DNA from 2 places in the Thiocapsa rosea genome. Region 2 is predicted to be linked to the other one. Evidence: predicted binding sites of a transcription regulator. Region 2 holds the regulator's gene; the other holds the start of a gene.
What was found. The regulator sigma-54, encoded in region 2, starts transcription at its own class of promoters, with help from an activator protein. The targets are predictions, from matches to a motif close to TGGCANGNTNCNTGCTT.
Positions count from the first base shown of each region.

Region 1: the regulator sigma-54 is predicted to act here: its motif matches at 4,085-4,101, upstream of glnA (glutamate--ammonia ligase).

Region 1 is NZ_RBXL01000001.1:1,586,722-1,601,188, forward strand. It holds gene ntrC (nitrogen regulation protein NR(I)) at 1-546, opposite strand, end outside; gene glnL (nitrogen regulation protein NR(II)) at 539-1,621, opposite strand; gene BDD21_RS07270 (DUF4124 domain-containing protein) at 1,837-2,355, opposite strand; gene glnA (glutamate--ammonia ligase) at 2,451-3,854, opposite strand; gene BDD21_RS07280 (cation diffusion facilitator family transporter) at 4,419-5,573, opposite strand; gene glyQ (glycine--tRNA ligase subunit alpha) at 5,802-6,707, shown strand; gene glyS (glycine--tRNA ligase subunit beta) at 6,720-8,810, shown strand; gene gmhB (D-glycero-beta-D-manno-heptose 1,7-bisphosphate 7-phosphatase) at 8,864-9,409, shown strand; gene BDD21_RS07300 (lysophospholipid acyltransferase family protein) at 9,402-10,178, shown strand; gene gyrB (DNA topoisomerase (ATP-hydrolyzing) subunit B) at 10,175-12,580, opposite strand; gene recF (DNA replication/repair protein RecF) at 12,808-13,944, opposite strand; gene dnaN (DNA polymerase III subunit beta) at 13,957-14,467, opposite strand, start outside.
Region 2 is NZ_RBXL01000001.1:1,178,382-1,192,848, forward strand. It holds gene hisD (histidinol dehydrogenase) at 1-68, opposite strand, end outside; gene hisG (ATP phosphoribosyltransferase) at 75-776, opposite strand; gene murA (UDP-N-acetylglucosamine 1-carboxyvinyltransferase) at 809-2,083, opposite strand; gene BDD21_RS05420 (STAS domain-containing protein) at 2,365-2,679, opposite strand; gene BDD21_RS05425 (MlaC/ttg2D family ABC transporter substrate-binding protein) at 2,676-3,293, opposite strand; gene mlaD (outer membrane lipid asymmetry maintenance protein MlaD) at 3,293-3,757, opposite strand; gene mlaE (lipid asymmetry maintenance ABC transporter permease subunit MlaE) at 3,763-4,545, opposite strand; gene BDD21_RS05440 (ABC transporter ATP-binding protein) at 4,542-5,474, opposite strand; gene BDD21_RS05445 (hypothetical protein) at 5,612-6,175, opposite strand; gene BDD21_RS05450 (KpsF/GutQ family sugar-phosphate isomerase) at 6,480-7,499, shown strand; gene kdsC (3-deoxy-manno-octulosonate-8-phosphatase KdsC) at 7,745-8,266, shown strand; gene lptC (LPS export ABC transporter periplasmic protein LptC) at 8,263-8,889, shown strand; gene lptA (lipopolysaccharide transport periplasmic protein LptA) at 8,886-9,407, shown strand; gene lptB (LPS export ABC transporter ATP-binding protein) at 9,497-10,267, shown strand; gene BDD21_RS05480 (RNA polymerase factor sigma-54) at 10,449-11,933, shown strand; gene hpf (ribosome hibernation-promoting factor, HPF/YfiA family) at 11,964-12,299, shown strand; gene BDD21_RS05490 (PTS sugar transporter subunit IIA) at 12,540-12,989, shown strand; gene hprK (HPr(Ser) kinase/phosphatase) at 13,012-13,974, shown strand; gene rapZ (RNase adapter RapZ) at 14,031-14,467, shown strand, end outside.

The DNA of each region.
Region 1 (14,467 bases), 410 kb from region 2:
GTGCAGTGCGCGTGCCACCAACTCTTTCCCGGTTCCGGATTCGCCGTTGATCAGAACCGTGATGTTGGAGCGCGCAAGTCGGCCGATCGCCCGAAAGACCTCCTGCATGGCAGGTGCCTCGCCGATGATATCCGGCGCCTTGGTCATCACGATCTCTTCGGAGCGCTCCTCGCGACCGCGCCGGCACGCACGGTTGACCTGTCCGACGGCCTCGTCGAGATCGAAGGGCTTGGGCAGGTACTCGAAGGCACCGCCATGAAAGGCCGACACCGCGCTGTCGAGGTCGGAATGTGCGGTCATGATGATCACGGGCAACCCGGGATAGCGGGCCGAGACCTGCCGTAAAAGATCCAACCCGTCGATTCCGGGCATACGGATATCGGTCAGGATGACATCCGGCTGCTCGCGCTGGAGCGCTTCCATGACACCGACCCCGTTGGAGAAACACGTCACGTGCATCTCAGCCTTGCGCAGTGCGCGCTCGAGCACCCATCGGATGGACCTGTCGTCGTCGATGACCCAGACCTTGGGCTCGCGATTATTCATAGTCCGTCTCCAACGGCAGATAGACGCAAAACGTGGTCTCGCCCGGCCGGCTCTCGCATTCGATGAGACCTCCATGTTGACTGATCAGCTCTTGGGCGATGGGTAGGCCCAGCCCGGTACCGCCTTGGTGGCCCGACACCATCGGAAAGAAGATTCGATCCTCGATCTCCAGCGGGATTCCGGGTCCGTTATCACGAATCTGCGCCTGCAGCACAAGGCGATGACGACGGTTTCCGATCGTGAATTGACGCAAAACGCGGGTGCGCAGCTCGATCCGACCCGTCATTCCGGCCGCGGCGGCGGCGTTGCGAGCTAGGTTCAGGAAGGCCTGAATCAAGCGGTCCTGATCGGCCATGAAATCCGGGATACTCGGGTCATAGTCGCGCTGCACGCGCGGACCGGTCGGTGATTCCGCGAGGATGAGTCCACGGACATGCTCGAGGACATTGTGGATATTGACCAAGGCTCGGCGCGGCAAGCGACTGGGGCCGACCATCCGGTTCACCAGATCCTGGAGTCGGTCGGCCTCGTCGATGATGATTCGCGTGTATTCACGCAACCCGGGATCTGGAAGCTCCTGCTCGAGCAACTGCGCGGCGCCGCGCAATCCGCCGAGCGGGTTCTTGATCTCGTGCGCTAAACCGCGGATGAGGGCTTGGGTGGCCTGGTGCTGAGACAGCAGATGCTCCTCACGGGTGATCCGGAGTTGACGGTCGACCTGAGCGAGCTCGACGAGCACTTGATCGTGTGCATCAAAATGGTGCAGCGGTAGGACGGTGCAGTTCACCGTCTTGGTGCGCCCGTCGCCGGCAACGACATTGATCTCGCGCTCCGTAAAGGGGTGACGCGACTCCAAAGCGGCCTTCAAACGCGCTTCAACCTGGTGGTCGGGGCAGGGAAGCAGGTTGAGTGCATGGTGTCCGATCATGTGTCGAGCACTGATCTCGAAGAGCATCTCGGCCGCGGGATTGATATACAGAAGACGTAAGTCCTTATCGAACAGGAGGACGGCCGTGTTCAGGTGATCGAGGATCGTCCGCTCTAGGGCCGGCTTCGGGGCTGGCTGAATACTCATGATCTCTCATCCGAACGGCTGACAAGGTCGCGCGTGACCGAGGGCGCACGCGAAGACGGAGGGTGTAACGTCGACGGTCGGGCTGCGGGAGGCTTACGCAGACAAACGGCGCGACACGCGGACTCTGGCGTCCATTTCGACACCGACGACATGCGAAAAGCATACCATCGCAGATCGGCTCGGTCGTTCGGGAAAGTCAGTGCAATCAGGCAGGCTTAGGGCAATACCCCGGGGGGAATGGATTGGCGCAGCTCAAGCTCAAGCGACGGAGTCGTCGCGACCACCATTCCGAGCGCATCCTGCACGCGCGCTTGGATACGGTGTGCCTCGAAACCGACGCCCTTTATTTGAAACCGCGTCGATCCCGCCTCGACGGGGACCGCGCGATCATCGAGCATGAGATCGAGGCGATGGCCTTCGAGCAACGGCGGCTCCAGCTCAAGTTGGATCTCGAGTGTATCGGTCTGCTGCAGCAGGACAGCACCGGCGGCCGGTGTCAGGATGTCGAAGGCCGCGTAGGGTCCGAGAAGCGGCACATCATCCGACGGCGTCGCGCCATCGGGGGTGGAGTCGCCGACCGAACCCGTATCGGGAACAATGCGCTGCGCCGCCGCATCCGGAGGCCGTCGATCCGAGAAGTGGGTGCGTCCGTCGGCGTCGACCCAGCGAAAGATCTCGGCGCTCCAAGCCAAGGGCGTTAAGAGAGCGAGGACGGCGAACGCGTGTCTGATCATGGTCGAAGAATAGTCGACCGGGATTTAGGGCTCAACCGAAAACGACAGAGGCCCCTGGAGGGGCCTCTGTCGGTATGCTCGAGAGCAGCCCTGTTCTAGAGGCTGTAGTACATGTCGAACTCGACCGGGTGAGTGGTCATCCGGATGCGGGTGACCTCGCCCATCTTCAGAGCGATATAGGCGTCGATCAGATCATCGGTGAAGACGCCACCGGCGGTGAGGTATTCCCTGTCTTTGTCCAGATGCTCCAAGGCCATATCCAGCGAGTGACAGACCGTCGGGATGGCCTTCGCCTCTTCGCGCGGCAGATCGTAGAGATCCTTATCCATGGCATCGCCGGGATGGATCTTGTTCTGGATGCCGTCCAGGCCGGCCATCATCATCGCGGCGAACGCCAGATAGGGGTTACAGGTCGAATCCGGGAAACGGACCTCGATCCGACGACCCTTGGGACTGGCGACATAGGGAATGCGTACGGAGGCGGAGCGGTTGCGCGCCGAATAGGCGAGCATCACAGGGGCCTCGAAGCCCGGCACCAATCGTTTGTACGAGTTGGTGGAGGGGTTGGTCAAGGCGTTGAGAGAGCGGGCGTGCTTGATGATACCGCCGATGTAGTAGAGGGCCGTGTCGGACAAGCCTGCGTACTTGTCGCCGGCAAAGATATTCTGGCCGTCCTTGCTCAGCGACTGGTGCACATGCATGCCGCTGCCGTTGTCGCCGACCAAGGGCTTAGGCATGAAGGTCGCGGTCTTGCCGTAGGCATGTGCGACGTTCTGGACGACGTACTTGGTGATTTGATTCTTGTCTGCGCGGGATACGAGGGTATCGAACTGGGTGCCGATCTCGCATTGGCCCGCGGTTGCGACTTCGTGGTGATGGACCTCGACCGGCACACCCATTTCTTCGAGCGCAAGACACATGGCTGCGCGGATATCATTGAGCGAATCAACCGGCGGGACCGGGAAGTAACCGCCTTTCGTGCTCGGGCGATGCCCCATGTTGCCGTCGGCGAAGACGCGCTCGGAGTTCCAGCCGGCCTCCTCGGAATCGATCTTGTAGAAGGCGCCGCTCATCTCCGCGCCCCAGCGCACATCGTCGAGGATGAAAAACTCGGGCTCTGGGCCGAAGTAGGCCGTGTCGGCGATGCCGGTGGACTTCAGATAGGCTTCCGCGCGCTTGGCCAGGGAGCGCGGGTCGCGCTCGTACCCGGTCATGGTGTCGGGTTCCAGGATGTCGCAGCGGATAATCAGGGTGTTCTCGTCCGTGAAGGGGTCCAACACGGCGGTGGAGGGCTCGGGCATCAGGACCATGTCCGACGCCTCGATGCCCTTCCAGCCCGCGATCGACGAGCCGTCGAACATCTTGCCGTCCTTGAAGAGGTCTTCGTCGACCACCCGCACTGGCATGGAGACGTGCTGCTCCTTGCCGCGTGTGTCGGTGAAGCGAAGGTCGACGAACTTCACGTCGTTGTCCTTGATCATTTTGATCACGTCTGTCATTTGGGATTTCTCCGCTGCTGTGGGTTCGGGGGATACATGGCCGGACGGCGGCATGATAGGTCTGTCGCCTTCGGGCGCACCGAGGCCGCTCGGAGCCTAGCAGGTCGCCCTTCGGGCTGCACGACTCGCGATGGGTCGGCGGGTCGCGGTGATTCGGTGTGTATGGGTGTTCTCCGGGTCGGGTCTAGAGACCGGAGACGACCGGCGCTGTCGATCACCTCCGGGCCGTCTAGCATCTACCGAGCCAAAACATCTTGCGGTGCCTCCCCCTGGCTGGATCCGTACGCCTCTATTGGTCCGATGCACCATCAAAGCATTGTTTAAACAAGGTTATCTTTGGAGCAGCACGCGTCTCGGATTGATCGCGGCCGCCCGAGACCAACCGACGAGGAGCTGGCGGCAAGGCGATACGTCGCCGGCTCCGGCATGGATGCACCTCAATGAGGCTCGGCGAAAAAAAACGCACCGTTATTGTGCGCTAAACCGCATCCCCGCGAAGGGTCGTGGATGCACCAAGCGTCGAATTCACTCGAAAGTGAGCATCTCGCTCTGGACGCGGTTGAGTTACCCGAACAGGATGCGCACATCGCGGAAGGCCGGCTCGTCCTTGATCGCTGCGGCGAGCCGCTCGCGCAGAGCGGCCACATCCGCACCCTGTCGTCGGCACGCGGCAAGCGGAAAATGGACCTCGATATCGATTTGGCCTCGGAGATAATGGAAGACCATTCGTTCACGCTCGTTTGCCTCCGGAATCGCCGACCAAAGCGACGCGAGGCGAGCAAGCGCCTCGGCTCGGAGCGGAAGGCCGACCGGGGGAGGAAACCGATCGTCGTCTTCGGGATCAATATGTACGGTCACATCGGTGATCTCGTCGATCTCACGCTTGAGCCGATGCTCCACCAGAAGGCTGATCATATGCCCTTCGGAGACGCTGACGAGGGGATCGACCAGGACGTGGACGTCGGCCGAAACCTGTCCGGCATAGCGGCGCGTGCGCAGCATATGGATATCGCGCACGCCTCCGACCGAGCGAATCGTCTCCTTGACCGCGTTCAGCCGCTCGGATTCCAGCCCGGTATCGACAAGTTCATTGATCGCTTCCCAGCCGAGCTCCCAACCGATCTTTGCAATCATGATCGCGACCACGACGGCTGCGATCGCATCCAGATAGGCCAAGCCCGCCATGGTCCCGGCAATCCCGACCAGTACGACCACTGAAGAAACCGCGTCTGTACGATGATGCCAGGCGTTGGCGCGCAGCAAATCCGACTTGACCCGCTTGGCATAGCCGAGCGTCCACCAGTAGAGCCATTCCTTGACCAGGATCGATGCCAGAGCCGCAAGCAGGGTCAATGGCTCCGGCTGGAGCAAGGCCGCCGGCTGGAACAGGCGCTCGATGGAATCCCACGCAATGCCGACCGCCACCGCGATGAGCAGCAAACCCAGCAGGAGGGTTGCAACCGTTTCGTAACGGGCGTGCCCGTACGGATGATCGTGATCGGGTCCCTGACTGGCTCGGCGACCGGCCAACAGGACCAGCAGATCGGACAGCAGATCCGAGAGTGAATGGATCCCGTCGGCAACCAGCGCTTGAGAGTGTCCGAATACCCCTGCGATGATCTTCACGACGGACAACACGAGATTGATCGCCGCCCCGACGACGGCCGTGTGCGTCACGGCGTGGCGGCGTTCGGCTGACGCGTCTTTGGGCGTGCGCATGGCGGGAGGAATCAAGGTTGCGTTTGGAGGCCGGCTCGGGGCCGAGGATTCGAGCGGTCGATTGCGCTAGGGTACCAGGCGATGGCGCGTTTTGCGCGCACGGGCGGCCGCGGCGACACGCCATCGCGGATCGGAGGCCATCGGCGATCGCTGTAACTTTGGCGCGATCTCGCCGTTCGGCGCTATACTGCTGGATTTTCGTCAACACTGGGCCGAAGGAGTACGATCTTGAGTCTCGATCGCGAGGATGTCTCGACCTTTCAGGGCCTCGTTTTTGCCCTCGAGCGTTATTGGGCCGAGCAGGGATGCGTCATCCTTCAGCCACTCGACATGGAAGTGGGCGCGGGAACCTTCCATCCGGCAACCTTTCTGCGATCCATCGGGCCAGAGCCTTGGCGCAGCGCCTACGTCCAGCCTTCGCGTCGACCGACCGACGGGCGTTACGGCGAGAATCCGAACCGCCTCCAGCATTACTACCAATACCAGGTCGTGCTGAAACCCTCGCCGCTCGAGATTCAGGATCTTTATCTCGACTCGCTGCGCCGTCTCGGGATCGATCCGCTCGTGCATGATATCCGATTTGTCGAAGACAACTGGGAATCCCCAACCTTGGGTGCTTGGGGGCTCGGCTGGGAGGTTTGGCTCAACGGGATGGAGGTGACGCAGTTCACCTATTTCCAGCAGGTGGGAGGTATCGATTGTCGGCCGGTGACCGGCGAGATCACCTATGGCCTCGAACGGATCGCCATGTACCTGCAGGGTGTGGAGAGCGTCTACGATCTGATCTGGAGCCAGACCCCGGCGGGCGTCGTCACCTACGGCGATGTCTATCATCAAAACGAGGTCGAGCAGTCCGCCTACAACTTCGAGCACGCCGACGTCGATGCCTTGTTCAAGCAGTTCGACACCTGCGAGGCGGTGAGCGCCGCCATGGTCGAGAAGGGGCTCCCGCTGCCGGCCTACGAGCACGTCTTGAAGGCATCGCACACCTTCAACCTGCTCGATGCGCGCGGCGCGATCTCGGTCACCGAGCGGCAGCGGTTCATCCTGCGGGTGCGCACCCTTTCGCGAGCCGTCGCCCAGGCTTATTTCGACCGCCGGGAGGCCCTCGGCTTCCCGATGCTGACCCGCTAACGGGAGACGACTTTGGACGCAACCAGTAACCTTCTGGTCGAGATCGGGACCGAAGAACTCCCTCCGACCGCTTTGCTCGCACTCTCGAACGCCTTTGCCGGGTGTTTTCGCGAGCAACTCGACGGCGCCGGCATCGGCTTCGAGACGATCGAGCCCTTCGCCTCGCCACGTCGACTTGCCCTTTTGGTGCGAGGCATTCTGACCCGGCAGCCCGATCGGGAGATCCTGCGGCGGGGACCTGCCGTGCAATCCGCGTTCGGGCCCGACGGGCTGCCGACCAAGGCCGCCTTGGGTTTCGCCGGGTCGTGCGGTGTGCCGGTCGATGCTCTCGCTCGCGAGGTCACGGACAAGGGCGAATGGCTGGCATTCCGAAGCACGCTGTCCGGCGCGCTCACGACCTCCCTGGTGCCGGATGTGACCGAAGCCGCGCTGGCCCGACTTCCCATCCCCAAACGAATGCGTTGGGGCGAGGGCTCGGAAGAGTTCGTCCGCCCGGTCCACTGGGTCTGCTTACTCCTGGGGACCGAAGCGATACCGGGGCGTATCCTGGGCACCGAGGCCGGTCGCCACACGCACGGACATCGCTTTCATCACCCCGACCCGATCAACGTCCCCGACGCGACGGAATACGCCGAACTCCTGCGCTCGCGGGGTTCGGTCGAGCCGGATTTCAAACGGCGGCGGGATCTGGTACGCAGCCAGGTCGAGGCGCTGGCCGCGGCGAATGGTTTGCGCGCACGGGTCGATGACGCGCTGCTCGACGAGGTCACGGCCTTGGTGGAATGGCCAAGCGCGATTCTGGGCCACTTCGACGCGGCCTACCTCGCCATTCCCCCCGAGGTTCTGATCGAGACGATGCGCTCGAATCAAAAATACTTCCCGGTCGAGGACACCTCGGGTGTCTTGCAAGCTTCCTTCATCACCGTGGCCAACATCGAGAGCCGAGATCCGGATCAGGTCCGTGCCGGCAACGAGCGCGTGATCCGTCCGCGTTTCGCGGATGCGGCCTTTTTTTGGGCCCAAGACCTCAAACAACCGTTGGAAGGATATGCCCAACGGCTCGAGACCGTTGTCTTCCAGGATCGGCTCGGCACGGTCGCCGAGAAGAGCGCCCGAGTAGCGCGCCTGGCACGTGATCTGGCGTCCTCGATCGGGGTCGATCCGGATCTCGCTGCCCGCGCCGCTCGGCTCTCACGCTGCGATCTGGTCACCTCAATGGTCTACGAGTTTCCCGGCCTTCAGGGGACGATGGGGCGCTATTACGCCGAGCACGCGAACGAAGATCCCTGTGTCTGCGCTGCCATGGAAGAGCAGTATCTGCCGAGGTTCGCAGGCGATGTCCTTCCGACGAGCCCGTGCGGAAGGGTCCTGGCGATCGCCGATCGGGTCGATACCCTGGTCGGGATATTCGGCATCGGCTTGCGTCCCACCGGGGCCAAAGACCCTTACGGGCTGCGACGTGCGTCGATCGGCGTGCTGCGCATCCTAATCGAGACCCCCTTGGAGCTCGATCTACGCGAGCTGATTGCTTCGGCGGCATCCGCCTATCCGCAGGGCCTCTTGAGCAAGGATGTCGAGGCTGCTGCGCTGGCGTATGTGATCGATCGTTTGCGCGGCTACTACCATGAGCGTGGTGTCTCCGCGGATACGATCGAGGCGGTGCTCCACACGGGTGTCACTCGACCGACCGATCTGGATGCCCGTCTGGCGGCCGTCACGGCCTTCCGATCCATGAGCGGGTCGGCATCCCTCGCAGCGGCAAACAAGCGCATCCGCAACATCTTAAGCAAGGCAGGGGTCGACATCGAATTCGGCTCGGAGTGTCCGCAAACCAACGGGCAACTGCTCAAAGAGCCTGCCGAGATCCGACTTGCCGCTCGGGTCGAGGAGCTCTCCTCGCTGGTCGTACCCCTCGCCCGTTCCCGTGACTATGTCGGGGTGTTGCATCGTTTATCCGACCTCGAAACCGATCTCGAAGCCTTTTTCGACCAGGTGATGGTCATGGTGGAGGACCCGGATATCCGCGAGAACCGCATCCGACTGCTCAGTTCACTGGCGGGATTGTTCCTCCTGGTTGCGGATATTTCCCGTCTCCAAGAATGATGGATGGGTCAACTCAACGGGCGGTTGCGTTTTGATGTACGAGGGCGGCAGTGATGGTTGATCGGGTCGTGATTCTGGATCGTGACGGCGTCATCAACGAGGATTCGGAGCATTTCGTCAAATCCATCGACGAATGGATCCCTTTGGCGGGCAGCATTGATGCGATCGTGCGTCTCTCCCACGCAGGCTATCGGGTGGCCGTCGCGACAAATCAGTCCGGGTTGGCGCGCGGTCTGCTGACACCGGCGGACCTCGATGCCATGCACCGCAAGCTTCGGGATCTCCTGGCCGAGCAAGGAGGACGGATCGAGATGATCGTCTATTGTCCGCATGGACCCGATGCCGGCTGCGAATGCCGCAAACCGAAACCCGGCATGCTCGAGGAGATCGGAAGGCGACTCTCGGTGAATCTTGCCGGCGTACCCTTTGTCGGCGACTCGCTCGGCGACATCGTTGCGGCGAGGGCTGCCGGGGCCGATCCCTGGATGGTTCGCACGGGAAAAGGGGAAGGCACACTGGCGAGCGGATCCCCTGACCTCGTCGGAGTTCCCGCCTATGCCGACCTCGCGTCCGTCGCCGACGCACTTCTCCATGGATAGGCCGACATTCCGGGAGAGGCTGAATGCCGGTCTGATGCGCGGGGTGACCCTGACCCGTTCCCTGCTGTATCAGGTCGTTCTGGTCGGCTCGGCCCTCGTCTATTCCACCCTTCTTCTCCTCGTCGGTCCGATGGCATCGGACGAACGTCTCGATCGTCTGGCGCAAAGCTGGGCAAAGCTCAATCTCGTGGCATTGAAATGGATCTGCGGCCTGCGCTGCCGCGTCAGTGGACTGGACAGATTGCCTGTCGAGAACGCGATCGTTTTGAGCAAACATCAGTCGGCATGGGACATCCTCGCGCTGAGGGCCGTGCTGCCGATTCGCCAGAGCTGGGTCTTGAAGCAGGAGTTGATGCGCATCCCGGTCTTCGGGGCCGGTTTGAGGCGCCTGCACTGCATTCCGATCGACCGGGCCGCGGGACGTCGAGCCATCGTGGAGCTGGTGCGCGAAGGTCTGCGGAACCTGCAGAGCGGGCGGTGGGTGATCGTCTTCCCGGAAGGTACGCGCACGGCACCGGGCTGTCGCCGCCCGTACGCTATCGGCGGGGCTGTCTTAGCCGAGCGCAGCGGTAAACCCGTCGTGCCGATCGCGCACAATGCGGGTTCCTTCTGGGGACGGCAGAGCATCAGCAAGACACCCGGGACGATCGACCTGGTCATCGGCCCGACCATCCCGACGGCGGGGCGGAGCGCTGCCGAGATCAATGCGGCGGTCGAAGAATGGATTGAGTCGACGGTCGCTGCATTGCCTGGACCGGACGCGGTTTAGACGTCCAGATTCTCGACGTTGAGCGCATTGCGCTCGATGAATTCACGCCTCGGCTCGACGTGATCGCCCATCAGGGTGGTGAAGATCTGGTCGGCACCCACGGCATCCTCGATGGTCACCCGCAACAGGCGCCGAGTCTCGGGATTCATTGTGGTATCCCAGAGCTGGTCGGGATTCATCTCGCCAAGTCCTTTGTAGCGCTGAATGCTGTGTCCGCGCTGCGCCTCGGCGAGCAGCCAGCGGATCCCTTCGCCCAACTCGGTAATCTCCTTACGGCGTTCGCCGCGCGCAATGTAGGCTCCCGGCTCGATCAAGCCAGCGACCTTTCGGCCGTAATCCAGGATCTTTGCGTAGTCCGCCGTGTGGAAGAAGTCCAGCGGGATGATGCGGCTCTCCGGAATGCCATGGATCAAACGAACCAACTCCAGCGCGCCAGGACGAAGCGATGTCGGATCGGTGAGACGGAGCTGGTAGTGCAACGAAAGCGACTTGAGCTGATTCAATCGCCGCTCCATGTCGTTGCGCCAATCGGAGAAGGCTCCGGCATCAGCCAGCAGCGCATCGTCGAGCGGTGGCGCCTTGGCCAGCTCGTCGAGAAAGACCGCGTCGTAGCGTGTCGATAGACGCTTGATGATCCCGACGAACACTTGATAGTCCCGCGCGAGTGTTTCGAGCGCGGTACGGGCCAAGGGCACCGTGTCCGCATTGACGTGGAGGTCGGCACCGTCCAGCGCAGCCTGGAGCATCGCGCGGTTCAGGGCCGCATCGTCGAGCAGGTACTCCTCCTGCTTCCCCTTCTTGATCTTGTAGAGCGGCGGCTGTGCGATGAAGATATGGCCGCGTTCCACCAGCTCCGGCATCTGACGATAAAAGAAGGTCAACAGAAGCGTTCGAATATGAGCGCCGTCGACGTCGGCGTCCGTCATGATGATGATTCGGTGATAACGGAGATTGTCCGGGTTGTATTCTTCGCGCCCGATCCCGCATCCCAGCGCCGTAATGAGGGTACCGACCTCGGCAGAGGACAACATCTTGTCGAAACGGGCCTTCTCGACGTTCAGGATCTTTCCCTTGAGCGGAAGGATCGCTTGGAAGGCCCGGTCACGCCCTTGTTTGGCCGAACCGCCTGCGGAATCACCCTCGACCAGATACAGCTCCGAGTTGGCCGGGTCCTTTTCCTGGCAGTCGGCAAGCTTGCCCGGCAACCCTGCAACATCGAGCACGCCCTTGCGTCGCGTCATCTCACGGGCTTTGCGGGCCGCCTCGCGAGCCCGCGCGGCCTCGAGCATCTTGTTGGCGATCGCTTTCGCCTCCGCCGGCTGCTCCTCGAGAAAGATGTTCAACTGCTCGACGACGAGTGACTCGACGATCGCCTTCACCTCGGAGGAGACCAGCTTGTCTTTCGTCTGGGACGAGAACTTCGGGTCCGGCACCTTCACGGACAGGACCGCGGTCAAGCCTTCGCGCGCGTCGTCGCCGACCGGACGGATCTTCTGGTTGCGGTCGAGACCTTCGCGCTCGATATAGCCGTTCAAGGTCCGGGTCAGCCCGGCACGCAGTCCGGCCAGATGGGTGCCGCCGTCCTTCTGCGGGATGGTGTTGGTGTAGCAGAAGATCGTCTCTTGATAGCCGTTGTTCCACTGAATCGCCAACTCGACCGTGACGGATTGCCGCTCGGCGGTGAAATGGATCACGCTCGGGTGGATCGGCTCTTTGTTCTGGTTCAGGTGCTCCACAAAGGCCCGGATGCCGCCCTGGTACTCGAAGATGTCCTCTCGGCCGGTTGCCTCTTCGAACAACTCTATACGCACACCGGAGTTGAGGAACGAAAGCTCGCGAAGTCGCTTAGCCAGGATGTCGTAATGGAACTCGATGTGGGTAAAGGTCTGGTCCGACGGATAGAAGCGGATTTCCGTTCCCGTTGCATCGGTGTCTCCAACGAGCTTGAGCGGGTACTGAGGTTCTCCGAGGTGGTACTCCTGCTGATACAGGCGCCCCCCCCTGGATATCTTCAAAAAAAGGCGATCGGAGAGAGCGTTGACGACCGACACGCCCACACCGTGGAGCCCTCCCGAGACCTTGTAGGAGTTGTCGTCGAACTTTCCCCCGGCATGGAGGACCGTGAGGATCACCTCGGCCGCCGACCTTTGTTCCTCGGAATGGATATCCACGGGGATCCCGCGCCCGTTGTCGGTCACGGAAACCGAGCCGTCATCGTGCAGGATGACACGGATGTTGTCGCAATGGCCGGCAAGGGCTTCATCGATGGAGTTGTCGACGACCTCGAAGACCATGTGGTGGAGACCGGTGCCGTCATCCGTATCGCCGATGTACATGCCCGGCCGCTTACGGACCGCGTCGAGTCCGCGAAGGACTTTGATGCTCGTTGAATCGTAGGTCATGTGGCCTGGTCGAAATGCTGGATCGGTGGGAGGGCTCGCAAACGCTGGCTGCGCGACCGTTGATGGATCGCCGCATCACGCCTTTTTTGGAAGCATGGTGCGCCCCGCTGTCGGTGAGGTGGACGCCGGGGCAAGGCTGCTGCCTGAACACCCCCATTATACGGGAACGGGCGCCGAAGCGCCTTAAGGGCGGCGGGTGCGGATATGGGCAGTGGACGGTGAGGCCGTCAAACCGAGGACAACCTCGTCGGGGTAAGATCGACGATCGCAGGTGGGGTGAGGACGCCATGTTCCACGTGGAACATGGCGTCCGGCATCGTGGATCCATCGGCGATGCCCCCGGACTCGGCGCTCAAGCGTGCGATGAACAGCTGTGCGACCGACTCTCCGAGCACCCGCCAGAGTCGATCAGCGGTGCCTTTGTCGAGCTCGGCATCGACGTCGTCGAGGAGCCAGAGCGACGGCGCGAGCCCGGTCATTCGGTGAACACGTTCTGCCGCGAGCTGAAGAAGACAAACGACCACCTTTGCCTGGCCACGGGAGAGCCTCGATGGAGATCCGTCGCGGCCGATCCTGATATCGGCCCGGTGTGCGCCCGCGAGGGTCTGACCGCGTTGTATCTCCGCGCTCCGCCCCCGCTCCAGGATGTCCAACAAGTCGCTATCCTCCGGCCAACCGCGCTCGAAGAACAAATCGCACCCGTCTAGGAACGCAAAGTCGTCTGCGAGCGTTCTGAACTGGGCGCGCCACCGCTCCAGGAAAGCCACGCGTTTGCCTGTTATTTGGCCCGAAAGGTCGACGAATGCCGCATCCCAAGTCGACACGCGAGCGCCGCCTTGCCGGAGTGCCGCATTTCGCTGGGCGAGGACACGCCGAAGATCCGCCCGCAGCCGACCAAGCTGATGTTCCACGTGGAACACATTCCAGTCCAAAAGCCCGCGTCTGAGTGTCGGCTCCCCCTCCAACAGAATCTGAGGATTCTCCCCGACAAGCTTGACCCGCAGGGGGCTGTCGCTCGGTGGTAGCGAACCCAACGGGACACTGTTATACCGTCTCAGACTTCCCCGACCGCTTCGCTCAAAGACCAAAATCGAGTCGCTCGACGAATCCACCTCCCGAAACCGCCCTTCGATCAGCGTTCGACGCTCACCGTCGGTCGTGAGGGAACCCGCCTTGCGTCCACGAAAACTCCGGCCTCGAGCCAAAAGATAAACCGCTTCAAGCAGCGTTGTCTTTCCCGCACCGTTGTCCCCGGTCAAGAGGATCCGTTGCGACTTCTCCCGCAGGTCCAGATCCACGCTCCGGAGGTTTCTTAGATTCCTGATCCGCAGCGTCAAAAGCCGCGGACCTGTCAAACCGTCCATGAACTCCGCAGATCACAACCGCATCGGCATGACGACATAGGTTTCGTCCTCCGCCGCGAGACCACGCCAAACAGAGCTGCTCCCCGCATCGCTGAATCGAACCTCGATCTCCGTGCCCTCGACCGCACCCAAGACATCGGACAAATAGGCAACATTGAAACCGATCGCGACGGGCTCGCCGCTGTAGTCGAGCTCGATCTCCTCCTCCGCCTCCTCCTGCTCGGGATTGTGAGCCTGCAGCCGTAGGACGCCCTCCTCGAACGCCAAACGAACGCCACGATATTTCTCGTTCGACAGAATCGAGGTCCGTGCCAAGGCGCGCTTCAAGGCATCGTTACTCACCCTGGCCACCTTTCCGAGCTCGCGCGGGATAACCCGATCGTATTCCGGATAACGTCCGTCGACCAACTTGGAAGTCATGATCATGCCCCCGACCGCAATCCGAATGCTCCTCGAACCGACCGAAACCGTCACTTCCTCGTCGGTGGATGCCAATTGTCGCCGAAGCTCGAGGATTGTCTTG
Region 2 (14,467 bases):
GCGAGCAGGCCGTCCAAGTCGGCGTGGAAGTCGGGGTCCGTCGTCGAGAGACGTCTCATGGTGCTCATGGATGCTCAGCTCCCCGGTCCACTTGACCGGTCCGATTGGTTTTCGGCCGACCGGGTTGGTGTCGATCGGCCGGCGACGGCCTCGCGCAGCGCGTCCAGCAAGGACGTGACCGCGGCATGCTTCATCTTCCAGGAGGCCTTGTTGACCACCAGGCGCGAGCTGATGTCGGCGATATGCTCAAGCGGGACCAGCCCGTTGGCCTTCAGGGTGTTGCCGCTCTCCACCAGATCGACGATGCGGTCGGATAGATGGACCAGGGGCGCCAACTCCATCGAGCCGTAGAGCTTGATGATCTCGACCTGCTCGCCCTTGGAGGCGTAATAGCGCTCGGCGCTTTTGACATATTTGGTCGCGATCCGAAGCCGCCGTGTCGTGGGTGCCGCCACATCCGGCAGACCGGCGACCATCAGACGACAGCGCGCAATACCGAGGTCGAGCGGCTCGTAGAGACCCTCGCCACCGTGCTCAAGCAGCACATCCTTGCCGGAGACACCCAAATCCGCCGCACCGTACTGGACATAGGTCGGCACGTCGCTCGCGCGGATGATGAGAAAGCGCACGTGCGGCATGTTGGTCTCGAGGATCAACTTGCGGCTGGTCTCGGGGTCGTCGACCGGCGCGATCCCGGCATGGGCCAGGAGCGGCAAGGTCTCGTCGAAGATCCGGCCCTTGGAGAGCGCGATGGTAAGCGGCGTGTCGAGACTCATAATGTCGCTGTCCTGTTGGCTGCGCCTAGCCCCTATCGGGTCGTTCCTGCGCCCGCGGTCCGGCGAATCGCCGCGCCCAGGGCCGAGAGCTTTGCCTCGATGTTGTCATAACCGCGGTCGAGGTGATAGATGCGGTCGATCAGCGTCTCGCCCGAGGCGACAAGCCCGGCCAGCACCAGACCGGCCGAGGCGCGCAGATCGGTGGCCATCACGGGCGCGGCGGTGAGACGCTCGACACCGCGGCAGATGGCGACATTACCCTCGATCCGGATGTCGGCACCCATGCGCTGCAGCTCGAGCACATGCATGAAGCGATTCTCGAAGATGGTCTCGGTGATGGTCCCGACCCCTTCGGCGATGCTGTTCAAGGCACAGAACTGGGCCTGCATGTCGGTCGGAAATGCAGGGTGCGGGGCCGTGTGGATGTCGACGGCGCGGGGGCGTTTGCCTTGCATGTCGAGCCGGATCGAATCCGTGCCGACCTCGATCTCGGCGCCGGCCTCGCGCAGCTTCTGGAGAACGGCATCCAAGCAATTCGGACGGGTGTGGGTCACCGTCACACAGCCGCCGGTCATGGCCGCCCCGACCAGGAAGGTCCCGGTCTCGATCCGATCCGGCATCACCTCGTAGTGGGCACCGCCGAGACGCTCCACGCCTTGGACGTAGATCCGGTCGGTTCCGGCGCCCTCGATCCGCGCGCCCAAGGCGATCAGAAAATCGGCGAGATCGATCACCTCCGGCTCGCGCGCCGCGTTCTCGATCAAGGTCTCGCCCTTCGCCAAGGTGGCGGCCATCAAGAGGTTCTCGGTCCCGGTGACCGAAACCATGTCCATGACCAGACGCGCGCCCTGTAGCCGTTGCGCACGCGCTCGGATGTAGCCGCCCTCCACATGGATCTCGGCACCCATGGCGCGCAGGCCATCGATATGCAGATTGACCGGCCGCGCCCCGATCGCGCAACCACCCGGCAGGGAGACGTCGGCCTGCCCGTAGCGTGCGAGCAGCGGTCCGAGCACCAGGATCGATGCGCGCATCGTCTTCACGAGCTCGTAGGGCGCGGCGAAGCTGGTCAGCTCGCGGGGTTGCACCTCGACCCGGCACCCGTCCTCGAGCGACAAGCACGCACCCATGCGTCCGAGCAGCTCCAACGTGGTTTTGATGTCGCGTAGGCTCGGGATGTTGCCGAGCGTGACGGGCGCATCGGCCAGGAGGGTGGCGGCGAGGATCGGCAAGGCGGCGTTCTTCGCGCCGGACGCGCGAACTTGACCCTGCAACGGGGCACCGCCTGTGATGAGAAGTTTATCCATTAGGACCTTAGTAACGTGTCGTAAATCAGTTGAGCGCCGAATCTAATCGTTGTCGTTGTCGTTGTCGTTGTCGTTGTCGTAATCGTATTCGACAACGACAACGACAACGACAACGACAACGACAACCGTGGAAAGGTATTTTCTCGTCGAGTTGTTTTAATTATTTTTGAACCGTTTCTTAGGAGGTGGAGGCCCGGAAACGGTTGGGTCGATGTGGTCGACGGCAGGACCGCGCAGCACGCGTCGACGTCGGGGTAGAGACACCCCGTCGCGTCGGCACTTCAGCGACCGATGGCGGATTCCATGGGCAAGAGTGCGGCGAGGTTCGACACTGCGGCGATCCGCACCAGCGAATCCGGCAGGTTCCGATAGGTCACCCGGGCGCCGCGCGCGCGGGCGACGTCCAGCCATTCCAACAAGAGTGCGAGGCCGGCGCTGTTTGCGGACTCCACACCGGCGAGGTCGATATCGACCAAGGCATCCCGTTTGAACAAGGCGATCCCGCCCACGGCAACACGGTTGACCGTCGAGAAGTCCAGCACGCCGTCCAGAGAATAACGCCCCTCGCCGAGGGGCGTCAGTCGGGCCTCCTTCATTGGCGCGTCCGGATGTTCATCTCGCCGAGCTTCGCGATCAGACCGTCGATGCCTCCTTGGCGGATCTCGTTGGAGAAACTCGTACGGTAGTTCCCGACCAGGCTGGCGTTGTTGATGACGACGTCGTAGACCTTCCAGCCCCCGGCGTTGTTGTGCATCCGATAATCGACCGGGATCGGCGCTGAACCGGGCGAGATAATCTCGGTAGAGACGGTCACGGTGGACGCCTGGCGACCCGGCTTGACCGGCAGATACCGGATCTCTTGGCCCGAATAGCTTAGGATCGAGCGCGCATAGGTCCGGACCAGGACCTGCTTGAAACCGTTGACCAGGGCGCGTTGCTGCGCGGGCGTCGCGTCGCGCCAGGATTGGCCGACCGCGCCTTGCGTGATGCGCTCGAAGTCGAAATGCGGGGCGACGCCGCTCTCGATCATCCCGAAGATCAGCGAAGGATCGCGATCGACCTCCGAGCGACGCGCTTCGAGCGTCTTGAGCATGTTCTCCGTGGTGCGCTTAACCAGTGCCGTCGCGTCTTCGGCATAGGAGAAGGACGCACTCGTCCAGAGCACACCGAGCAGAGCGAAGAGAATGAAGAAGGAACGTCGCATTGGCATTAGTCGCCTCCGGCTTTACTGAATAGGAATTGTCCGATCATCTGCTCCAGGATCAGGGCCGACTGAGTGTAGGCGATCTCGTCGCCGTCGCGCAGATACTCCAGGCTCCCGCCCGGCTCGAGGGCGACGTACTGCTCCCCGAGCAGACCGGCGGTGAAGATATTCGCGAAGGTATCGTCCGGAATGGTATCCGTGGCCGCATCGATGCGCATGGTCACCACCGCCTCGTAAGTGTCCTTGTCGAAGGTCACCGCCTCGACACGCCCGACCCGCACGCCGGCCATGCTCACGGGCGATCTCGCCTTGAGGCTGCCGACGTTGGAGAACCGCGCGGTCAAGCGATAGCCTTCGCTGTTGACCGCCGCGCTCAGGTTGCTGACCTGCATCGCCAGAAAGAACAGAGCCACGAAGCCCACCGCCATGAAGAGACCGACCAGGATCTCGATGCCGCGTTGTTTACCCATTGCCATCATTCCCCGAACATCAAGGCCGTCAAGACGAAATCGAGTCCCAGCACCGCCAGCGCGGCATGAACCACGGAGCGCGTCGTCGCACGGCTCACGCCCTCCGATGTCGGGACCGAGTCATGCCCCTGAAACAGCGCGATCCAGGTCACCACGACACCGAAAACAACGCTTTTGATCACGCCGTTGACGATATCCTCGTGGAAGTCGACCTTTGACTGCATCTGACTCCAGAAGGATCCCGAATCCACGCCGAGCAGACCGACACCGACGAAATAGCCGCCGAGCACGCCGACCGCGCTGAACATGGCCGCGAGCAGCGGCATCGCAAGCACGCCGCCGAAAAAGCGCGGGGTCAGGATACGGCGCACCGGATCGACCGCCATCATCTCCAGACCCGAAAGCTGCTCGGTTGCCTTCATCAGGCCGATCTCGGCGGTCAGGGCGGAGCCCGCACGCCCGGCCACCAGAAGGGCCGTGACCACAGGGCCGAGCTCGCGCACCAGCGAGGCCGCGACCATGACGCCGAGGCTCTCCGCCGCCCCGAACTGGGCGAGCACGTAATAGCCCTGCAGACCCAGCACCATGCCGACAAACAACCCCGACACCCCGATGATCAGCATCGAGAGCACGCCGATGTTGAAGAGCTGCGCGATCAGCAGACCCGGACGTCGCAGGATCTCGCCGATGCCCAACACCATGCCGGCGAGCAGCAGATGTGCACGACCGAGTCGCTCCAGCGCGCCGAGCCCGCTGCGTCCCAGCCGCGCCAAGCCGTCCAGAATCATCCGGCAACACCCCGCGACAACAGATCGTCCGCCAAGGGGGGCGCCGGGTAGTGGAAATGCACGGGGCCGTCCGGCAGGCCGTCCATGAACTGACGCACCCAGGCCGAGCGGTCCGCGGCGATCTCCTGCGGCGTTCCCTGCGCGATGACCTCTCCGTGAGAGATCACGTACAGGTGATCGGCGATACTGGCCGTCTCGTCCACGTCGTGGGACACCAGGATGCTCGTCAGGCCGGCGGCGTCGTTGAGCTGTCGGATCAGGGTCACCAGCATGCCTTTGGAGATGGGATCCTGACCCGTGAAGGGCTCGTCGTAGAGGATCATGTCGGGATCCAGCGCAATTGCACGGGCCAGGGCCACGCGACGCGCCATCCCACCCGAGAGCTCGCTCGGCATCAGATTACGCGCACCACGCAGACCGACCGCCTCGAGCTTCAGCAGCACGAGCTTGCGCAGCATCGATGGGCCCAGATCCGTATGCTCGCGCAGCGGATAGGCGACGTTGTCGAAGACATTCAGATCGGTCAGAAGTGCGCCGCTTTGAAACAGCATCCCCATGCGCCGACGCAGCCGAAACAACGCCGATTTTCCCAGCGTGTGAACGGGCTCGCCGTCGACCTCGATACTCCCGGCATCCGGGCGCAGCTGCCCGGTGATCAGCTTGAGCAAGGTCGTCTTGCCCGTGCCGCTTGGCCCCATGACGGCGGTCACTGCGCCGCGCCGGATGTCCATGTCGACCCGGTGGAGCACGACCTGCGAGCCGCGGCGAAAGGAAAGTCCGCGGATCTTCACCAGGACCTCGCCGCCGGCGCGCGAGCGTTTCTCCGGCGAGGAGCCGGCGCTTGGAGCATCGGGTGTAGCCGCGGGCTCGGAGGAGCCGATCGCGGAGGCTGCGGCGAGGGGTGTCGCTCGGGGGCGTCGACTTCCCATAGATCGTATCGCTGTCGGCGCGGGTGGAAAACACGGCATTCTGGCCGGCTCGCGCTGGGGCGTCAACCGCCGGAGCCTCAATCGCCGGAGCGCCAACGCCCAGACCGTCAACACCCGGCCCGTCAACACCCGGCCCGTCAACTCAGGCCGAGCAACTCCACGAGTGACTGCCAGCGGCGCACGTCCTCGAATCGTGCTCTGCCCATCAGCGCGAGCGCGGGTCGTCCTCGGGCGGCCGCCGCAAGCCCCTCCAGCCAGCCACGCGCAGCGCGCAGATCGGTGCCGAGCTCTGCGGGCACCGCACATGCCAGGGCCGATGCGTGCGACCCCGCTGCCGCCGACACCGATTCGAGCAGCACGTATGCGGACCCGGCAAGGTCGTCTGCGTGGCTCTGATCCGGGCACAGGATCCAGCCGCCGAAATGCTCGCCGAGACGCGCCTGAACCCCGGCAGACTCCGCGACCGCCGCTGCGCCGGGATCATGACGGAGATAAAATGCGAAGGATGCCGGCACATCGCGACCCCATCGCGCGATACGCCCCGCATCCACCTGCCCCCAGGCATCGGCGTCGAGCGCAACGGCGTCGAGCGCGTTGGCAAAATAGGTTAGCCGCCAATCCTCGGGGAGGTCGTCCGGATAGAAGTCGGCGTCGCCGGGCGAGGGATCCCATCCGGTTCTAACGGGGAGAATGCGACTCATGGTCTCAAGGTTGCTCCGATAGGATCGTCTTTCGCGGTGGAGATGCCTTCCGCGCGACGCAGGACCGCTCATTGGTGTATTTTGCATCGCGCGGCCTTGTTCGTATGAACCGGCCACATTGCCGACCACAACAATCGGATGGACAAGCGCCGTAGGGTGGACAAGCGCAGCGCAGTCCACCGACGCCGGTGCAAGGCTTGGTGGACTGCGCTGCGCTTGTCCACCCTACCTGACGGTCCAATCAAGAAGGTCCATCGCCCCGCTGCCGATGGGGACGCGACGCGATGGAGGATCTCGGAGCAGCATGACAGATCGACGCAGACTCGGCAGCCCGCCGGTTGAGCTCGCGCTCGGCGAATCAGCCAAGATCAAGGCACTCGGACGCGCCGTCGTCGAGACCGAGGCCGCGTCGGTCACCGCGCTGGCAGAGCGGATCGACGACAACTTCGTGTCCGCATGCCGCTATATGCTGGCCTGCGAGGGCCGCATCGTCGTGCTCGGGATGGGCAAGTCGGGCCACATCGGCGGGAAGATCGCGGCGACCCTAGCGAGCACCGGCAGCCCCGCCTTCTTTGTGCATCCGGGCGAGGCCAGCCATGGCGACCTCGGCATGATCACGCCCCGCGACGTCGTTTTGGCCCTGTCCAACTCGGGCGAAACCGCGGAACTCCTGATGCTGCTGCCCTTGCTCAAGCGGCTCGGCGTGCCGCTGATCAGCATGACAGGCAAGCCCAAGTCGACCTTGGCCCGCGAGGGCGACGTCCATCTCGACGTGAGTGTCGCAAGCGAGGCCTGTCCGCTCGGCCTCGCCCCGACCTCGAGCACGACGGCAACCCTGGTGATGGGCGATGCGCTGGCCATCGCCCTGCTCGAGAGCCGCGGCTTCACCGCCGAGGACTTCGCTCGCTCCCATCCGGCCGGCAGCCTCGGACGCCGTCTGTTGCTGCACGTCGGCGAGGTCATGCATCGCGACGAGCAATTGCCGTCGGTCCCTCTGGGCACGACCCTGCGCGCCACACTTGAAGAGATGTCCCGCAAAGGCTTGGGCATGAGCGCCGTGGTCGACGACGAGGGACGCCTTGCCGGGATCTTCACCGACGGCGACCTGCGACGCGCCCTCGACCGCGGGATCGATGTCCATCGCACCGCCATCGACACCGTACTGACCCGCAACTGCATCACGATCAAGGCCGACGCCCTCGCCGCAGAGGCCCTGCGTCTCATGGAGTCGAAATCCATCAACGCGCTGCTGGTCATCGACGACACCGGCCGACCCGTCGGCGCATTGAACATGCACGATCTGCTGCGCGCCGGGGTCATGTGAGGGAGCCGTCCAGCCGTCCAGCCGTCCAGCCGCCAGCCGCCAGCCGCCAGCCGCCAGCCGCCAGCCGCCAGCCAAAAGCTGACACCCGGAAGCTGAAAGCTGAAAGCTGAAAGCTGAAAGCTGAAAGCTGAAAGCTGGAGGCCGGAAGCTGGAGGCAGGAGGCAGGAGGCAGGAGGCAGGAAGCAGGAAGCTAGAAACCCGAGGCTCCCCGCCCCACCGAATCGACACCCAAGAGGACTGACCCCATGCACGACATCCTCGAACGCGCCGCCCGGATCCGCCTGGTCATCTTCGACGTCGACGGGGTGCTGACCGACGGCAGTCTCTATCTCGGCGACGACGGCCAGGAATACAAGGCGTTCAACTCGCGTGACGGACACGGCATGGTGATGCTCCGGGAGAGCGGGGTTCAGATTGGAATCATCACGGGCCGGACCTCGCAGGTGGTCAGTATCCGCATGAAGAGTCTCGGAGTGGAGCACCTCTTCCAAGGCTGCCGCGACAAGCTCCCGGCCTACGAGGCGCTCAAGCGGGAGCTGTCCATCGACGACGAGGCCATCGCCTATGTCGGAGACGACCTCGTGGATCTGCCCGTCATGCGCCGGGTCGGACTCGCCGTTGCGGTCGCCGACGCGCACCATCTGGTGCGCGGCCATGCCCATCTGTGCACCCAAGCCCGCGGCGGTCGCGGGGCTGCGCGCGAGGTCTGCGAGCTGATCATGGAGGCGCAGGGCACTTGGGCGCGGATCCTCGCCGACACACCATGAGCGGACGTCTTCGGGTCAGCGACCTGCCGATCTGGTCCGCACGTCAGTGGATGCTCGCTGTCTTCTTCGTCGGCTCCGGGCTCTTGGGATGGTGGCAGCTGCGCCCCGAACCCGAGCCGGCCGCACCCGCGGTCGAGCGTGCGCGGCTCCCGGATTATGTCGTGGCACGCTTCAGCGCCGTGGAGACCGACGACACGGGCAAACCGAGCCGACGCTTGGTCGCCGAGGAGCTGCGCCAATATATCGAGGAGGATCTCTCTGAGCTGGATCGCCCGCGCATGACACTCTATCAGCGTGAAGGCGAGACCGAAGCCGAGCCCTGGCGCGCACGCGCGGACAGCGGGCTGGTCCTCCCCGGCGGCGACGAGGTCCGTCTCGAGGGCGCCGTGGAGCTCGAGCGCAAGGGCGACGCGAGTCGGCCCGCCACCCGCATGGAGACCGAGCTGATGCGCATCTGGCATAAACGGGCCTTCGCCGAGACCGATCGCGCGGTCCAAGTCACCAGTGCGTCGGATCGGCTGAACGCGACCGGGATGCGCCTCTGGTACGAGGAGCCCGTACGTGCCCAGTTCGACGGACGCGCGCATATCTTTATCGCACCCGAGCAGACCGAGACGCCATGAGCGAGAGAGGAATCGACAACCGGCGGTGCCGGGGCACTGCCCCGGCCGCGACCCTGGCCTTCGTCATGGCCCTCGCGTGCGCCCCGGCAGTGGCGCTCGAGGACGATGCAAGCCAACCCATCTTGATCGAAGCAGACGATGTCGAGGTCCTGGAGGCGGAGAACACCAGCATCTATGTCGGCAATGTCCAGGTCGACCAAGGGAGCATGCGACTCCTCGGCGATCATGTGACCGTTTATCATCGCGACGACCGCCGCCCGCGCTTTATCATTGCGCTCGGCGCGCCGGCCAGCTTCAAACAGCTCCTCGACAACGACGAGGGCGAGGTCCTGGCCTTCGCCAAACGGATGGAATACGACGCCGACAAGGACGAGCTCACCCTCATCGAGGACGCCTTGCTGATTCAGGGGGCCGACCGCGTCGCGAGCGAGCGCATCGTCTACGATCGCGCCCGTGCCCATTTCCGCGCGGGAGGCGGCGGACGGGTCAAGATCACCATCACGCCGGAGGGAGAATGAGGCTAAACCGCGTCCGAGGCGACCGATGACATCCGATCGGAAACCACCCTTGAACGATCCAAAGAGACTCGGCGGAGACGCGGTTTAGGATGAAGGATTCTATTGCGGATTCCGACTTAGGCTCGGGCTCGGGCTCGACGACACTGCGCGCGGAGCATCTGAAGAAGAGCTATCGCGGTCGTCAGGTGTTGCGCGACGTGAGCGTCGGCGTGGACGCCGGCGAGGTCGTGGGCCTGCTCGGACCCAACGGCGCGGGCAAGACCACCTGCTTTTATCTGATCGTCGGACTCATTCCGGCGGACGAGGGCCGCATTGCGCTGAGCGGGCAGGACATCACCCTGAAACCCATGCATGCGCGCGCGCGCGCCGGACTGAGCTATCTGGCACAAGAGCCCTCGGTGTTTCGCAAGCTCAGCGCGCGCGACAACATCCTTGCTATCCTGGAGGCGCGCGGCGACCTGTCTCGGGCCGATCGCAATCTGCGCTGCGAGCGCCTGCTCGAAGAGCTCGGGATCGCCCATGTCAGCGGCTCGCTCGCGCTCAGCCTCTCTGGCGGGGAGCGACGGCGCCTCGAGATCGCGCGTGCGCTCGCGGTGGACCCCCTGGTGATGCTGCTCGACGAGCCCTTCGCGGGCGTCGACCCCATCGCCGTCGGGGACATCAAGGCCATCGTGTCGCATTTGCGCGATCGCGGGATCGGCGTGCTGATCACGGATCACAACGTCCGCGAGACGCTCGATATCTGCGACCGGGGCTACATCATCAGCTCCGGGTGCGTCATCGCGGCCGGCACCCCCGCGCAGCTCCTGGCCGATCAGCAGGTCCGCGATGTCTACCTCGGCGCGGATTTTTCCATGTAGGTGCGAACCGGGAGGTACCTCGAGATGCGAATCGGTTGGCTGCTCTTTCCGAGATGTTGGGTGTAAGATGAGATCCTGCCCCGGCTGATGACGCCTTCACCGGACTGAAACGGCTAGAATCGACCAGCATTGGCCATGGCGGTCACCTGATCGAACACCTCGAAAAGCGCATCCGCGATTCATGAAGCAATCCATCCAGCTTCGGCTCGGCCAACACCTGACCATGACGCCTCAGTTGCAGCAGGCGATCCGTCTGTTGCAGCTCTCCACGCTTGAGCTCCAGAAGGAGATTCAGGAGGCGCTGGACACCAACCTCATGTTGGAGGAAGGCGACGACGCGGATCGCTTCAACGTCGCCGAGACGCAGCAGTCAGGCACGATTCAGAGCGAGGACATCGAAACACCTCGGGTCACCGTCGAGCAGTCGATCGACCGCGAGATCCACGCCGAATCCAACGAGATGCCCGAAGAGCTGCCGGTCGACACACTCTGGACCGACGTCTTCGACTCCCACCTGCCGAGCACCTCGCACGGCTCGGACGACGGCTCGGACTACGATCCCTTTGCCCAGCAAAGCCGCCCTCAGACCCTGCTCGACCACCTCGCCTGGCAGCTCAATCTGTGCAGACTGAGCGAGCGCGACAACATGATCGCCCAAGCGGTCATCGATTCGATCGACGCCGACGGCTATCTGCGCATCGATGTCGAGGAGCTGCTCCTGACCATCGATCACCCCGAAATCAGTGCCGAGGAGGTGGAGGCTGTCGTTCACCGCGTTCAGTCCTTCGACCCGCCGGGGGTGGGTGCCCGCAACCTCCCGGAATGTCTGCTGATACAACTCAGTCAGCTGCCCCCCCAAACACCTTGGCGGAGCACCGCGACGGCGATCTGCCGCGACGGGTTCGAGTATCTGGCCAAGCGCGATGTCGCCTCGCTGGTCCGTCAGCTGAAGGAATCCGAGGACACGGTCGCAGGTGCGCTGGCGTTGATCCGACGGCTCAATCCGCGCCCCGGAAGCCTGATTGCCGGCACGCCGGCCCAGTATGTCGTCCCGGATATCTTCGTGCGCAAACGCGAGGGCCGATGGTCGGTCGAACTCAATCCCGACTCGATGCCTAAACTCAGAGTGAACGCCGACTACGCGCGCCTGATCCGACGCGCCGATCAGAGCGCGGACGGCGTCACCTTGAAGAGCCATTTGCAGGAGGCACGCTGGTTCATCAAGAGCCTGGCCAGCCGCAACGACACGGTGCTGCGCGTCGGCGCGAAGATCGTCGAGATGCAGCAGGAATTCTTCGAGCACGGGGACGAGGCGATGAAACCGATGGTTCTGCGCGATGTCGCCGAGGCATTGGAGCTTCACGAGTCGACCGTATCCCGAGTGACCACGCAGAAATACATGCACACGCCGCGGGGAACCTTTGAGTTCAAGTATTTCTTTTCCTCGCACGTCAACACCGCTTCCGGCGGCGAATGCTCGTCGACCGCCATTCGTGCCCTGATCCGCAAGCTGATCGCCGGCGAGTCCGCGCGAAAGCCCATGAGCGACAGTAAGATCGCCCAAGAGCTCGGCGATCAGGGGATCAATGTCGCGCGGCGAACCGTCGCCAAGTACCGCGAGGCCATGGGGGTTCCACCCTCGAACGAGCGCAAGCGCCTGGATTGACAGGCCGTTTGAACCATAAGGAGTCACAAGATGCAGATCAACCTGACGGGTCATCACATCGACGTCACCGATGCGCTGAAAGGCTACGTCGACACGAAGTTCGAGCGCCTTGCGCGGCACTTCGACCACGTCATCAACGCTCACGTCATCCTGAGCGTCGAGAAGCTTGCCCAAAAAGCGGAGGCCACACTGCACATCAACGGCAGCAAGGTCTTTGCCGACTCGGTCCACGAGGACATGTATGCCGCAATCGACGGGCTGATCGACAAGCTCGATCGTCAGGTCCTGCGCCACAAGGAGAAGAAGAGCGATCATCGCGCAGCGAGCCCGAAGGTCAGCGAGATCGAGGAGTCGGATCAGACCTGACGCACCGGCGTTGTCAGAACGCCGCTGATACCTTCGAGGGGCGCTCTTGCCCCGTCGGAGGCGTTCAACGAACGGGATCGGGCACGAGGCCGGCATGCGGGATCGCCGGCCTCTGCCAGACATCCGAGGATAATCAGCATCCATGACCACACGCCCTTGCCCGCCGTCGCTGCGCGGACATCGATCCAAGAGCCACCAGCTGCAGCGCTGCGCGCCCGCAGCGCACGGGAGCCGATACCGATGCTCAGCCCCGATCTAATCAACGAGGCCCGTATCGGTCACGGCCTCGAGATTTCCAGCAAGAAGCGTTTGCTCGAAACCCTTGCCGAGCTACTCGCCAACGACCACCCCCGTTTGAGCACGGAGAGCGTCTTCGAGCGCCTCCTCGAGCGCGAACGCCTCGGCAGCACCGGACTCGGTCACGGTGTCGCCCTGCCCCATGCCCGGATCAAGGAGGTCTCTCAGGTGATCGGGGCCTTCGTGCAAACCGCCCGCGGGGTGGATTACGATGCAGCCGACGGCGAGCCGGTCGATCTGGCGTTCGCGCTCTTGGTTCCCGAGACCGCGACCGAGGAGCACCTGCAGCTGCTCGCCTATTTGGCAAGTCGCTTCAGCGAGTCGGCAACCCGCGCACGTCTGCGCGATGCGAGCTCGCCCACGGCCATTCTGGACCTTCTCAGAGCGACCTAGCCGTCAAGCGCGGCCGCCGGCGATGATCGAAAGTCTTCAATCCCTGATCTCGCAGACCGGGCCGCGGCTCAAGCTGCGCTGGCTCACGCCCGAGCCGGCGAGCCCGCGCCCGTTGCGCGGCGAGGATCCGGGACGTTCGAGGCAGTCGCTGATCGGCTCTCTGAACTGCATTCATCCCAATCGCCTGCAGGTCATCGGACACGCGGAGCTGCTCTACCTAGCAGAACTGGGCCGGACCGCCTTCGGCGAGACCGTGGAGAGGCTCTTCTCGGATCGTCCGACCGCCGTCATCTTCTCCGACGGCATCGACCCGGAGCCCGCCTTTCGAGAGGCCGCCGAGCAGACCCTCACGCCGCTGCTCGGCTCCTCCCTCGGCGACGAGGAGCTGATCAATCACCTGCGTTATTTCCTCACCCATGCCCTCGCCGAGCGCCGCACGGTGCACGGGGTCTTCATCGAGGTCCTGGGTATGGGCGTTCTGCTGGTCGGCGATCCGGCCGTCGGCAAGAGCGAGCTGGCGCTCGATCTGATCGCGCGAGGACATCGGCTCATCGCCGACGACGCACCCCGTTTCGCACGCATTGCCCCCGAGACCTTGGAGGGCACCTGCCCCGAGGCCCTGCGCGATTTTCTCGAGGTCCGCGGCCTGGGGATTCTCAACATCCGCGCCATGTTCGGAGAAGGCGCCGTCGTGCGCAGCAAGACATTGAACCTGATCATCGATCTTCAGCCGCTCGACAAACATCAACTCGAGTCGATCGACCGGCTCAGCGGCAGCCTCTCGGTGCGCAACATCCTCGGGGTTGCCGTCCCCAAGATCACGATGCCGGTCGCACCCGGCCGCAACCTGGCGATCCTGGTGGAGGCGGCCGTGCGACACCAGATTCTGCGCATTCGCGGATACGATGCCGGCGTCGATTTCATCGACCGCCAGGCGCGTGCCATCAGCATCGATCGACCCGACCCGCCGAGATCACCGTCATGACGCAAGCACCGGCAGAGGAACAGGCACGCGAACGACTGCCGAACGTCGGCAAGCCGATGAGGCTCGTCATCCTCAGCGGCCTGTCCGGCTCGGGCAAGAGCGTCGCGCTTCACACCCTGGAAGACGTAGGGTTCTACTGCATCGACAACCTGCCGCTGTTCTTGTTAGAGAATCTCGCCCTCGGGCTGCACGAGGGGCTGGATGATGCCTTCACCATGACGGCGGTCGGGATCGACGCCCGCACCAGTCCGAGCAGCGGCCCGGACGAGCTGCGACACCTTCCCGAGCTGGTGCACTCGGCGCGCGAGCGCGGCATCGGCTGCGATGTCCTCTTCCTCGACGCCCAGACCGAAACCCTGATCAAGCGCTTCAGCGAGACCCGCCGCAAGCATCCCTTGACCCGCGGCGATCGCTCGCTGCCGGAGGCGATCGCACTCGAGCGCCGACTCCTCGAGCCGATCCGAAGCTGCGCCGACATCCGTATCGACACCAC